DNA from 4 places in the Faecalibacterium duncaniae genome. Region 1 is predicted to be linked to each of the others. Evidence: predicted binding sites of a transcription regulator. Region 1 holds the regulator's gene; each other region holds the start of a gene.
The links. The regulator HrcA, encoded in region 1, represses chaperone genes, less so after heat shock. The targets are predictions, from matches to a motif close to TGTTAGCACTCNNNNNNNNNGAGTGCTAACA.
Positions count from the first base shown of each region.

Region 2: GXM22_RS06680 (co-chaperone GroES) is a predicted target of HrcA. The motif match lies at 1,497-1,527, and genes of this name have one in related genera.
Region 3: htpG (molecular chaperone HtpG) is a predicted target of HrcA. The motif match lies at 1,323-1,353, and genes of this name have one in related genera.
Region 4: GXM22_RS06055 (Hsp20/alpha crystallin family protein) is a predicted target of HrcA. The motif match lies at 1,229-1,259, and genes of this name have one in related genera.

Region 1 covers NZ_CP048437.1:2,896,162-2,899,369, reverse strand. Annotated here, with positions in the region: gene GXM22_RS13995 (stage V sporulation T C-terminal domain-containing protein) at 87-629, shown strand; gene hrcA (heat-inducible transcriptional repressor HrcA) at 814-1,887, shown strand; gene GXM22_RS13985 (nucleotide exchange factor GrpE) at 1,884-2,513, shown strand; gene dnaK (molecular chaperone DnaK) at 2,616-3,208, shown strand, end outside.
Region 2 covers NZ_CP048437.1:1,373,044-1,376,251, forward strand. Annotated here, with positions in the region: gene GXM22_RS06675 (DUF6017 domain-containing protein) at 1-965, opposite strand, end outside; gene GXM22_RS06680 (co-chaperone GroES) at 1,605-1,889, shown strand; gene groL (chaperonin GroEL) at 1,938-3,208, shown strand, end outside.
Region 3 covers NZ_CP048437.1:2,049,966-2,053,173, reverse strand. Annotated here, with positions in the region: gene htpG (molecular chaperone HtpG) at 1-1,236, opposite strand, end outside; gene GXM22_RS09935 (hypothetical protein) at 1,524-1,955, shown strand; gene GXM22_RS09930 (HD domain-containing protein) at 1,992-2,498, shown strand; gene GXM22_RS09925 (ABC transporter ATP-binding protein/permease) at 2,616-3,208, opposite strand, start outside.
Region 4 covers NZ_CP048437.1:1,246,778-1,249,985, forward strand. Annotated here, with positions in the region: gene GXM22_RS06045 (ATP-binding protein) at 1-68, shown strand, start outside; gene GXM22_RS06050 (pyruvate kinase) at 109-1,065, opposite strand; gene GXM22_RS06055 (Hsp20/alpha crystallin family protein) at 1,393-1,857, shown strand; gene GXM22_RS06060 (GNAT family N-acetyltransferase) at 2,032-2,499, shown strand; gene GXM22_RS06065 (pentapeptide repeat-containing protein) at 2,486-2,770, shown strand; gene GXM22_RS06070 (M15 family metallopeptidase) at 3,034-3,208, shown strand, end outside.

The DNA.
Region 1 (3,208 bases):
AATAATTCCTTTCCTGTTTCCACAGAATAACCATACTTCACAGAAATCTGGAAGCAAAACCGGAACATGGAAAGGAAGGGAACCTTATGAAAGCAACCGGCATCGTGCGCCGCATCGATGAGCTGGGGCGGGTGGTCATCCCCAAGGAGATCCGCCGCACCCAGCGCATCCGCAGGGGAGACCCGCTGGAGATCTTCACAACAGGGGACGGCGAGGTCATCTTCAAAAAGTATTCGCCCATGGGGGAACTGAGCGGGGTGACGGCCCAGTATGTGGATGTGCTGAGCAAGTGCTTTGCCCTGACGGCCTTTGTCTCAGACCGGGACCGCATTCTGGCGGCATCCGGTGCGGGCAGGCGGGATCTGGCAGACCGCAGCGTGAGCCAGCCGCTGGAAAAGCTGATGGACAGCCGCAAGCCCTACCAGAGCGATGGCAGCCCCGAAAAGGCATTGCTGCCCTGTGAGGGCTCACCCCGGGCGCTGCTGTGCGCCGTGCCCATCATTGCGGCGGGGGATGTCACAGGCAGTGTGGGCCTGCTTACGGAGGACCGCACTGCCCAGCCCGATGCCGCCCAGCTCAAGGCGGTGAACGTGGCGGCGGCATTTCTGGCAAAGCAGATGGAGGAATGATCTATTATATAGGAGAGCCGCCGCAGGGCGGCTCTTTTTTGTGGGGCCTTTATGACAGAATTATGAATCTTTCAAAACTTTTCTGAGAAGCTATTGACAGCGCCGCAAAATTGGATATAATGGTCTTAGCACTCAGGAAGAAGGAGTGCTAAAGAACGAAAAGCGAACGAAGGAGGCAGGCGCTATGACGATGGATGCACGCAAACAGCGTGTCTTGCAGGCAATCGTTGCGCTGTATGGCCTCGAGGGCGAGCCCGTGGGCAGCAGTGTGCTGGCAAACTACTTTGATATGGCAGTTTCCAGTGCCACGCTGCGCAACGAGATGGCCGCGCTGACCAAGCTGGGTCTGCTGGAGCAGCCCCACACCAGCGCAGGCCGTGTCCCCAGTGCCAAGGGCTACCGTTATTATCTGGATCATCTTCTCAACGATGACCAGCCGCTGGACCGTGTGACCCGCGCCCGTGTGGACGCGGTGTTCGCAAGCCTTGACCACGAGCCGGAAAAGCTGGCACAGGGTGCCGCCAAGGCGCTGGCCGCCATCAGCGGCTGCACCGCCGCCGTCAGCACCCCCTGTGCTGAGGATCTCTGCATCGCCCACTACGAGGTGGTGCAGGTGGGCCGCAGCGCCGCAGCGGTGCTGGCTGTGACCACTGCCGGTTATGTCCGCACCCGTGTGGCGCGGGTCCGCACCGGTCTTTCCCGGGAAAATGCAGCGGCGCTTGCCGCCCTGCTCAACCGGAATCTGACCTTTGTGGCTCCTGTTGATCTGTCGCCCCGGCTCCTTGCAGAGCTGTGCAGCCAGATCAGCCCGGAGCTGGTGCCGGTGATCAGCGCTGCCGCCGCCATCCTGCAGGATTCCACCCAGCCCCATGTGTATCTGGGTGGTGAGCAGTACCTGCTGGACTGGCCCCAGCTGGACGGCAAGGTGGGCAGCATCCTGAGCCTGCTGAACGACGAAGAGCAGGCCGCCGCCCTCATTGCACCCCCGGCAGAGCAGAGCGAGAGCATCCTGCTGGGCGAGGATCTGGAACCTCAGATCCCCGGCCTGTGCATCGTGAGTGACCGGTATCTGGTGGGCGGAGGCCTCTGGGGCTCCGTGGCCCTCATCGGCCCCACCCGGATGCCCTTCCAGAAGCTGATGCCGCTGCTCCACACCTTTGCCGATCAGCTTGGCGAAGGAATGAGCGGCAAACGAAAAGATACCCCGCAGGCAGCCGCACCCCGGCGGACTGTGATCTATAAGGAGGACCTGGAATGAGCGAAGAAACAAAAAAGACCCCGCAGGCAGAAGAACCTGCCGTGGAGCCCAACACCGCCGAGCAGGCCGCCCCGGAAACTGCACCTGAGCAGGCAGCGGCTCCCGAGACGAACGCTGAAGCGGCAGACCCCAAGAAAAAGGATGGCTTCTTCAACAAGAAGGCCCGGGAGCTGGAGGCCGTGAAGGCAAAGCTGGACGCGGCTGAGAAGAATGCCAATCAGGCCAAGGATCAGCTGCTGCGGATGGCCGCCGAGTATGAGAATTACCGCAAGCGCTCCACCCGTGAGGCTGACCAGAAGTTCAACGACGGTGTGTCCTTTGCCGTGAACCAGATCATCCCCATTCTGGATACGCTGGATATGGCGGCCAACGCCCCCACCACCGACGAGAATTACAAGAAGGGCGTGACCATGACGCTGGACAAAGCCGCCAAGGCGCTGAACGCCCTCCATGTGGAGGAGATCGAGGCGCTGGGCAAGCCCTTTGACCCCAACTTTATGAATGCCGTGCAGCAGATCCCCGCCCCCGATGGGCAGGAGAGCGGCACCGTGATCACGGTTTACCAGAAGGGCTACAAGCTGGGCGATAAGATTGTCCGCCATGCCACCGTTGTTGTGGCAGAGTGATTTTGCAAGACCCCGCAAGGGTTTTCAAATATAACATCCGCTTGGTAACATTTGAGCATCACATAAACAAAAAACGTTCTGAATTTGAGAGGAGCTTTCATTATGAGTAAGATCATTGGTATCGACCTTGGTACTACCAACAGCTGCGTGGCTGTTATGGAGGGCGGCGAGCCCGTTGTTATCGCTAACTCTGAGGGTGCACGTACCACCCCGTCTGTTGTCGGCTTCACCAAGACCGGCGACCGTCTGGTGGGTCAGGTCGCAAAGCGCCAGGCCATCACCAACCCTGAGAACACGGTGGCTTCCATCAAGCGTTATATGGGCACCGACCACAAGGTGACCCTGAACGGCAAGGAGTACACTCCCCAGCAGGTCAGCGCTATGATCCTGCAGAAGCTGAAGGCAGATGCTGAGGCTTATCTGGGCGAGACTGTCACCGATGCAGTCATCACCGTTCCTGCATACTTCAACGACAGCCAGCGTCAGGCAACCAAGGACGCAGGCACCATTGCCGGCCTGAACGTCAAGCGTATCATCAACGAGCCCACTGCCGCATCTCTGGCATACGGCATCGATAAGGAAGAGGACCAGAAGATCATGGTCTACGACCTGGGCGGCGGCACCTTCGATGTCTCCATCATCGAGATGGGCGACGGCGTGACCGAGGTTCTGGCCACCAACGGTGATACCCACCT
Region 2 (3,208 bases), 1.5 Mb from region 1:
TCGCCCTCGTTGCAGGTGTAATCGGGTATGCCGGATTTTTTCGGTTTCCCATAAAAAGTACCATCTGCCATATCGTGAGATACAAGGGACGTGTAATAGCTGCCAATCGTAGACGGGGCATTGAAAAGGGCAGCTTTCATGTACTGCTTGATGTTGCGGATTTTGGTGGTGTTTTCCTGCATACAGTCAAGTACAAAGCGGATATGTTCGCTGTTCAGTTTCATAAACCTTGCTTTTACAAGCTCTGCCGGGTAGTCGTCCCCGGCGATACGGATTGTTTTTCGTTTGGTGCAGACGGTTTCAAGAATAAGGGCAAGGATTTCCTCTATCCTGTCCCGGTCAAGGTATCTGTCCTGTATCAGATAGTCGTACTCAATATTGTCCTTGATGATTTCCTCATACACGCTGTATGCGTCTGTCGCTTCCTTTCGCTTCCGTTCCGGCGGCTGTGCCGCGTCCTCTAAGGGAGAGGGATTTAGGGAATGGAAAGGAATGGAATGGGTACTTGATACATCTGTATTTAATTTTTCTTTTTTGGGTAAGTTAGTTTTTAATAGTTCTTTATTTAATTGCGTTGGATTTTCCGACGTCGGGTTATCCGGTGTCGGATTTTCCAATATCGGCTTATCCGCTGTTGGATTTTCCAATACCGGACAATCCAATGCTGGGGGCTGTGGCTGTTCGTAAATGGTGTACTCGATAGCGGTCATTTTGCCTTTCTCGTCGCGTCCCTGCCGCCTTGTGATATATCCGGCTTTTTCAAGCTCCCATACAGCGGTGCGGATAGCGTCGATACTTTCCCGGTTGATAAGGGACAGCCCTGCAAGGGTGTAGTCCCAATCTTCGGGAAGTGAGAGCATTTGCGACAACAAGCCCTTTGCCTTTAGGGAAAGTTCCTTGTTGCGTAAATGGTGGTTGCTCATAACCGTATAACCTTTGTTCTTTTCCACGCGGAAAACTGCCATAGCTTCATCACTCCTTTGGTTGGATTTGTTACGCAGTAGAAACGCGGTTTTGAGGGAAAAGGTATCAACCCTTGCATTTCTCATTTCCGCGCTCTAAGAGCCGCATAAATCAAGGCTTCATTTGCCCTTACTGCGTAACATGAGGGCATAAAAAAGCAGCGTTCCTGTTCTCCAGTGTAGGAGTGAGAAACGCCGCCTTATAGGTGGTGTTATTTTATTTTTTCTTTTCGACGTGCCGCGTAAGGTGGTGTAGCGGTCTATCCGGCAGCCCGCAGGTGCTTTTTGCATATCAAGGCTCAATCCGTTAAAAGTAGTAAATGAGTAGTAAAATCAATTTGCAAACCTGCGAATATGCCCGTAAATCAAGCATTTTTCAAGACAATCAACTAATTTGGATGAAAAAGAGCAGTCTCTCCGGAAAAGAGAACTGCTCTTTTTTCGATGTAAGGATACTTTTTCGGGTGGTCACAAATTGTTCAAAAAGAAAAATCAAAAAGGTCTTGATTTTTCAGTTCAAGATGAGTACAATACACTTAGCACTCAGAGAAAAGGAGTGCTAAACAACCAGAGACCCAGCAGGAATGGGCCGAAGGTGCCAAAAAAGTTTTCATTATATTTTATTATAGGAGGGCAAGAACTATGAAGATCATTCCTCTTGCAGACCGTGTTGTTATCAAGGCCGTTGAAGTCGAGGAGACCACCAAGGGCGGCCTCATCCTGACCGGCAGCGCCAAGGAGAAGCCCCAGGTGGCTGAGGTCGTGGCTGTTGGCCCCGGCGGCATCGTGGACGGCAACGAAGTCAAGATGACCGTGAAGGTTGGCGATAAGGTCCTGACCAGCAAGTACTCCGGTACTGAGGTCAAGGTGGACGGTGAGGAGTGCACCATCGTGCGTCAGGGCGATATCCTGGCCATCGTGGAGTAAGTTTCCCCTCTGAAATTGAAATTTGAGCTTTGAAGGAGCGATTTGATTATGGCAAAACAGATCAAGCAGGGCGAGGATGCCCGCAAGGCACTGTGTGCCGGTATTGATACCCTGGCAAATACCGTGAAGATCACCCTGGGCCCCAAGGGCCGCAATGTGGTGCTGGGCAAGAAGTTCGGCGCACCCGTCATCACCAACGACGGCGTGACCATTGCCAAGGAGATCGAGCTGAAGGACGAGTTTGAGAACATGGGCGCACAGCTGGTGCGTGAGGTCGCAACCAAGACCAACGATGCCGCAGGCGACGGCACCACCACCGCAACCGTTCTGGCACAGGCCATGGTCACCGAGGGCATGAAGAACGTTACTGCCGGTGCCAACCCCATGGATATCCGCCGCGGTATGAGCAAGGCTGTTGCCAAGGCCGTTGAGACCATCAAGGCCCACAGCCAGAAGGTCAAGGACAGCAACGATATCGCCCGCGTCGGCACCATTTCTGCCGGTGATCCCGAGATCGGCCGCCTGATCGCCGAGGCTATGGAGAAGGTTACCTCCGACGGTGTCATCACCATCGAGGAGAACAAGACCACCGCCGAGACCTACAACGAGATCGTGGAAGGTATGCAGTTTGACCGCGGCTACCTGACCCCCTATATGGTCACCGATACCGACAAGATGGAGGCTGTTCTGGACAACGCCGCCATCCTGATCACCGATAAGAAGATCAGCGTCATCCAGGATCTGGTCCCCCTGCTGGAGCAGGTCATGCAGAACGGCATGAAGCTGCTGATCGTGGCTGAGGACATCGAGGGCGAGGCTCTGTCCACCCTGATCGTCAACCGCCTGCGCGGCACCCTGAACGTCTGCGCTGTCAAGGCTCCCGGCTTTGGCGACCGCCGCAAGGAGATGCTGCAGGATATCGCAACCCTGACAGGCGGCACCGTTGTGTCCGCTGATCTGGGCTATGAACTGAAGGACGCTACCGTTCAGATGCTGGGCCATGCCCGTCAGGTCAAGGTCACCAAGGAGAACACCACCATCGTGGGCGGCGCAGGCGATAAGGATGCCATTGCAGCCCGCATTGCACAGATCCGCAACCAGATCGAGGCTTCCACCAGCGATTTCGACCGCGAGAAGCTGCAGGAGCGCCTGGCAAAGCTGGCCGGCGGCGTTGCAGTCATCAAGGTCGGTGCTGCTACCGAGGTCGAGATGAAGGATAAGAAGCTGCGCATCGAGGACGCTCTGAACGCAACCAAGGCTGCTGTTCAGGAAGGCGTTGTCGCTGGCGGTGGCACCGCTCCCATCAACGCCATCCCCGC
Region 3 (3,208 bases), 850 kb from region 1:
CAGCAGGTCGCGCAGCAGCTCAGCGTGCATCCCGTAATCAGAGTAAGCGCCGAACTTGATCTGGCGGCCGAACTCCTTCCAGAATGCCTCGTACTTTTCGCGGTCGTTGACCAGCATGGAGTGCAGCTCGTTCTTGATCTTCTTTTCCAGTGCGTTGTGGATCAGCTTGAGCTGGTTGTCCTTCTGCAGCATCTCACGGCTGATGTTCAGGCTCAGATCCTGGCTGTCCACAATGCCCTTGACAAAGCTGAAGTAATCGGGCAGCAGGTCTGCGCACTTTTCCATAATGAGCACGCCGGATGCGTACAGAGCCAGACCCTTCTCATACTCCTTGGTGTAGAAATCATAGGGGCGATGGCTGGGCACGAACAGCAGGGCGTTGTAGTTGGCGGTGCCCTCGGTGCGGCTCACAATGACGCGGGCGGGGTCAGAGTAATCGTTGAATTTATCCTTGTAGAAGCTGGCGTATTCCTCGTCGGTGACCTCGCTCTTCTGCTTCTTCCAGATGGGCACCATGCTGTTCAGGGTCTCAAGCTCGGTGTAGGTCTCCCACTCCGGCTTGTAGTCCTCGGGCTTGGGATCGGGTTCGGGCTTCTGGCGGCTCTTCTCCCGCTCCATCTGGATGGGATAGCGCACATAGTCGCTGTACTTTTTGACGATGGCCACGATGCCGTATTCATCGAGGAAGTTCTCGTAATTGTCGGTATCGGTGCTGTCCTTGATGTGCAGGATGATGTCAGTACCGGCGGTGTCCTTCTCGGCGGGGGTCAGCTCGTAGCCATCAGCACCGCTGGACTCCCACTGCCAGGCCTCGTCCGCACCGTATGCCTTGGAGATGACGGTGACCTTGTCGGCGACCATGAAGGCGGAGTAGAAGCCCACGCCGAACTGACCGATGATGTCGATGTTCTCGTCCTTGTTGTCCTTTTTGAAGTCCAGAGAACCAGAGTGGGCGATGGTGCCCAGGTTCTGCTCCAGCTCCTCTTTGGTCATGCCAATGCCGTTATCGGAGACAGTCAGCAGGCGATTGTCCTTGTCGCGGGTGAGCAGGATACGGAAATCGCCCTTGTTCATGCCCACGGAAGGATCGGTCAGGCTCTTATAATAAAGTTTGTCGATGGCATCCGAAGCGTTGGAGATCAGCTCACGGAGGAAGATCTCCTTGTTGGTGTAGATGGAGTTGATCATCATGTCCATCAGCTTTTTGCTTTCAGCCTGAAATTCTTTCTTCGCCATAATACAAAACCTCTTTTGTACAGTATTCAGATCCGGCCCCTCGCAAAAGGAGCGGCAATGCAGAAGAAACAACCGATGCTGCATCTTCTTAGCACTCATATCTTTCGAGTGCTAATATACACCGATGCGGGTCAAAAATCAAGGGGTTTCATAAAAAGTTCAGAAATGAACTGGAACAAAATGCCTTTTGTGCGTTGCTACAAAAAATTCATAAAGAAATAGTTGACCTTTCACAATTTTTAGCGTATACTGGTCAGCGGAAACAAACGAGGAAAGAGGAATATGTTATGGCAATGAAGCCGGAGATCTCCGTGAAGAACCTGCTGATGCAGGCATTCCTGACGGGCTGGGAACGCTCGGACAAGAGCATTTCGCAGGATGAATACTTACAGAGTGCCATTCAGGTCATCGAGGTGCTGCAGGTGGAACCTGAAAATGTCTACGCCGAGGAGGGCCTGGGCCTGACCGATGGCGATGAGGTGGATCATCTGGACGACCTGCTGCGGGCAGACGGCCAGTGGCTGTATTACGGCGTGGAGGAGGAAAACTTCTTCCTCATCCAGTGGTACCCGGACAAGGCTTCTGCCGAGGCCAAGCTGGCCGAGCTGGAAGCACTGGGCGACGGCAGGCAGTATCTGGTGGACCTGAGCCTGACCCGCGAAAATCCTTCGGCCGCTGAGAACTTCGGCAGCTCCAACCCGGTTCAGCTGCGGAGCTGAGCCCGGCGTTTCTGACAAAAAGAAAGGGAATTTTCCATGCAGCTTTCACAAACGGAACGGGAGCGCCTGTCCGCTATTCTGGAACAGTACGACCATCACCCCAAGGTGCAGGAAATGCGTGAGTTTATCCAGCACGGTGATGTGACCACCTACCAGCACTGCAAGAATGTGGTCGTGGTCAGCTGCTGGATCAACCACCGCTTCCATCTGGGAGCCGATGAGACCACGCTGGCCGTGGGGGCCTTCCTCCATGATTTCTACCTCTATGACTGGCACAAGCAGGGCTCCTTCCACGGCCTGCGGCATCTGTTTGAGATGCACGGCTTTTCCCACCCGGGGTCTGCCTGTGTGAACGCACAGCGGGTGTTCGGCATTACCAAAAAGGAGCAGAACGTCATTGCCAGCCACATGTGGCCCCTGACTTTCCGTCATATCCCGACCTGCCGGGAGGCGGTCATCGTCTGTCTGGCGGATAAATACTGCGCCATTGTGGAGAGCATGTTCCGCCGCACAAGGGTGGGCGCTGACGAAGAAGAGTGGTAAAGAAGCCGCAGCACTGTTCACATTAAAGCAAAAGACCAGAGTTGTAACGCCTTTTGGCGAAACAACTCTGGTCTTTTTTGCTGGGGCTTGTGCAACAGCCTCTTTGGAAAAGTGATCTTATTCTGCTCTCAGAGCCTTGACAGGGTCAGAGCGGGAGGCGGTTTTGGCGGGGATAAAGCCGCCCAGAATGGTCAGCACAGTTGCCAGCGCAACCAGCACCACAGCGGCCTTCCAGGGCAGAACGGCCACTACGCTGGTGCCGACGGCGATCTTCTGGATGAGCATGTTGCCCGGAATGAGCAGCAGTCTGCTGAGGCCGATGCCCATGAGGCCCGAGCACAGGCCGATGATGAAGGTCTCGGCGTTGAACACCTCGGAGATGTTCCGCTTGGAAGCACCGATGGCACGCAGGATGCCGATCTCCTTGCGGCGCTCCAGCACGCTGATATAGGTGATGATGCCGATCATAATGGAGGAGACCACCAGCGAGATGGAGACAAAGGCCACCAGCATGTTGGAGATCATGTTGATGATCCTGGTCACGGAGGTCATCAGGGTGCCCACCACATCGGTGTACTGGATCACCTTGTCTTCCGCGCCCTGCTCACGCATGGCGGCATTGTAGCTGTCCAGCACATTGAGGACCTTCGCCTTTTGCTCGAAGTCCAGCGGATAGATGTTGATCTGGCTGGGGTCGTCCTCGCTGGCAT
Region 4 (3,208 bases), 1.5 Mb from region 1:
AGACCAGCGGAAAGTTCATTCCGTGGCAGGTGGTCACCATTTCCATTGACGGAAAAATTCTGGACTAAATGCGGCAACACAGATCGACCGAGTGTCTTTGACTTTGGGTTATTCCAAGGCGGTGCGGGCAGTGCGCACAAGATACTCCATGGCCTCCACCGGGTACTGCCCGGCGGCGGTCTCCCCGGTGAGCATCACGCTGGAAGCGCCGTCTGCTACGGCGTTGTAGATGTCGCTGACCTCGGCGCGGGTGGGGACCGCCCGGCTGCACATACTGTCCAGCATCTGGGTCACCACCATAAAGGACACCCCGGCAGACCGGCAGACCGCCGAAAGCTGTTTCTGACACCGGGGCAGCTCCCACAGGGGTATGGCGTTGCCAAGGTCCCCGCGGGCAATGACCACTTCATCCACAAGGGGCAGGAACTCCGGCAGGGCCTGTACCCCCGCAAGGCTCTCGATCTTGGCAAAAATGCGGATCTGCCCGGCCCCGGCCTGTTCCAGCGCCCGGCGCAGGGTGCGGATGTCCTCAGCCCCCCGCACGAAGGGAAGCATCACCCCGGTAACGCCGCAGGCTCCCGCCAGCTGCAGGTTTTGCAGGTCCTCCTCCGTCAACGTGGGGGAGGCCACCGTCAGCCCCGGTGCCGCAAGGCTTTTACGGCTTTGCAGGGTGCCGCCCCGTACCACAGTACACTGCAGGGCAGCGCCATCGGCTTCGGCCACCTGCACAAGGAGCCTGCCGTCGTCCAGCAGGAGGTCCTGGCCCGGCCGGGCTGCATGCACCAGCGCCGCCGGGCAGGGGACACCCCCTTGCCCCAGCCGGAGGCTCTGGCCTGGTTCCAGCACAAGGGGCTGGGGCAGCGTGCCAATGCGCAGCTCCGGCCCCTGCAGGTCGATGAGCAGCTGGGGGATGCCCACGGCGTGGATGATATCCAGCCAGTCTTTGTGGGCCGAAAGGGGCCCGTGGGAAAGGTTCATGCGGATGCCCGTCATGCCAGCTTCCACCATGCGCTGCAAGGTCTCCAGCTGGGCACAGGCGGGGCCAATGGTACCATAAAATTCCAAAAAATCACCCGGTTTCGTTTTTTCCTATTGTAACACGGAACGGGACCGTTGAAAAGTGCCAAACCAGGCGGCAACGAAAAAAAGCGTGGCAGCCCGCCCCAAAGGGGAAAACGGGGAGAGCCAGAACCAAGAAATTGTTGCAGAAGTATTATTTTTTCGTGAATATTAGCACTCTACTATTGACATTGCTAATTAACGGTGCTATAACAGTGGCGTGCTCAGGAGGAAGGGCAAAAGGAGAGCCGCTAGGCTCCCCGGAAAGCCCTTCTGAATGGGCGCTTCAGATTTTTTGCCCCGACCCGAACGCCGGGATTGGAGGAATGATTTATGCTTATGCCGACTGTTTTCCATGAAAACCTGTTCGATGATTTCTTCGATCCGTTCTGGAATGACGCTGCACTGGAACGTATGATGAACCGTGAGGCGCGTGATACCTTTGGTAAGCGCGGTGCAAACATGATGAAGACCGATGTCAAACAGACGGACAACGGCTACGAAGTAGCGGTTGATCTGCCGGGCTGCAAGAAGGAAGACGTTCAGATGGATCTGAACGACGGCTACCTGACCATTCAGGCAGTGCGCAGCCACAGCAATGACGAAAAGGATCAGAAGGGTCGCTATCTGCGGCGCGAGACCTTCTCCGGCACCTGTGCACGCAGTTTCTACGTGGGCGATGTGAAGAAGGAAGACATCCATGCAAAGTTCGAGGATGGCGTCCTGCATGTTGAGCTGCCTGCTCCTCAGCAGACGAAGGCTTTGCCTGAGAACCCGAATCTGATTGAAATCGAGTAAAATGCCGGTCGTGTGTGCCAAGTCACACACGCACATAAGATGGTCCCGGAGAGCTGCAACAAGCCCTCCGGGGCCATTTTTGTTTCCTGATATCTTTTCCGCAGAGAGAGATCATGGTATACTGAGAACGACAACTCGGGATTTGTGCGACCGATTACAGGAAGGAGAAGGATAATGGCTATCACATTAAAGAAAGCAACGAGAGAAGATATAGAAACCATCTGGAAAATGCAAGTAGAGGCATTTACAGAGCTTTTAGATAAATATCAAGATTTCGATATGAGTCCGGCAACTGAAAGCTTAGAAAAAATAATCGCTAAATTTGAACAGCCTTGGACAACTTATTATTATATCGTTGAGAATGATATAGTTGTTGGTGCAGTACGAATAGTTAATAAAAACGATGGAAGTAGAAAAAGAATTTCGCCAATTTGGATTATGGGTGAATTTCGCAATAAAGGATATGCTCAACAAGCAATGATTGAACTTGAAAATATATATGGTTCTGACCATTGGTGTTTGGATACAATTTTACAAGAAAAGGGAAATCTACATCTATATGAGAAAATGGGATATGTTCAAACTGGAAAGGTTGAGCATATAAACGAAAAAATGGATATAGTATTCTATGAAAAAAATTGACGAAGAAATCAGACAGACAACTTCTGGTTTATCAAAGAAGAAAACTGAGATCGTGGGTTCCATGTTTGCCAAGTGCGAGATGCAGATGGTGAATTTCATGGGCACAGAGCTGCACGAAACGGAATTTTACCAGTGTGATCTGCGGAAAGCCGACTTCCGGGATGCCACAGGCTATAAGGTGGATATTCTGGGCAGCCGCCTGAAGGATGCGAAATTCTCGCTGCCGGAGGCCGTGAATCTGCTGGCAGACCTGAAGATCAAGCTGTCCTGAACGAGTCCTCTGCCACGGCAGCCGGTCACCCTCTCCATTGACGGGAAAATTCTGAATTGAGGAAAGCGCTTTAACGCGGGATTTTTATAAACCCCAAAGGGAGTTCTGCTCGGACGTTCGTCCGTAACGGAACTCCCTTTTTTGAAAGACACAATTTTTTAACATCCCTTTCCGTTTACACCCCGGCGAAAGAAGTGTATAATAAAATAATGTAATTGTGCGGCTGTGCATTGCGAAATGATGTGAGAAGGGAACCGATATCGATGAACCAAAACAAGCAAGCGCCCCGGCGGCGGATGACCCGGCGGGAGTGGAGGATCCGGCGCTGCCTGCGTCTGGCACGGAACTGGGCCGTGTTTCTGGCGGCCTGCGGCGCGGCTGTTGCCCTGATGACCAGCGGCATTTTATGGCTGCTGCCCAAGGCCCACGCCCTGATCG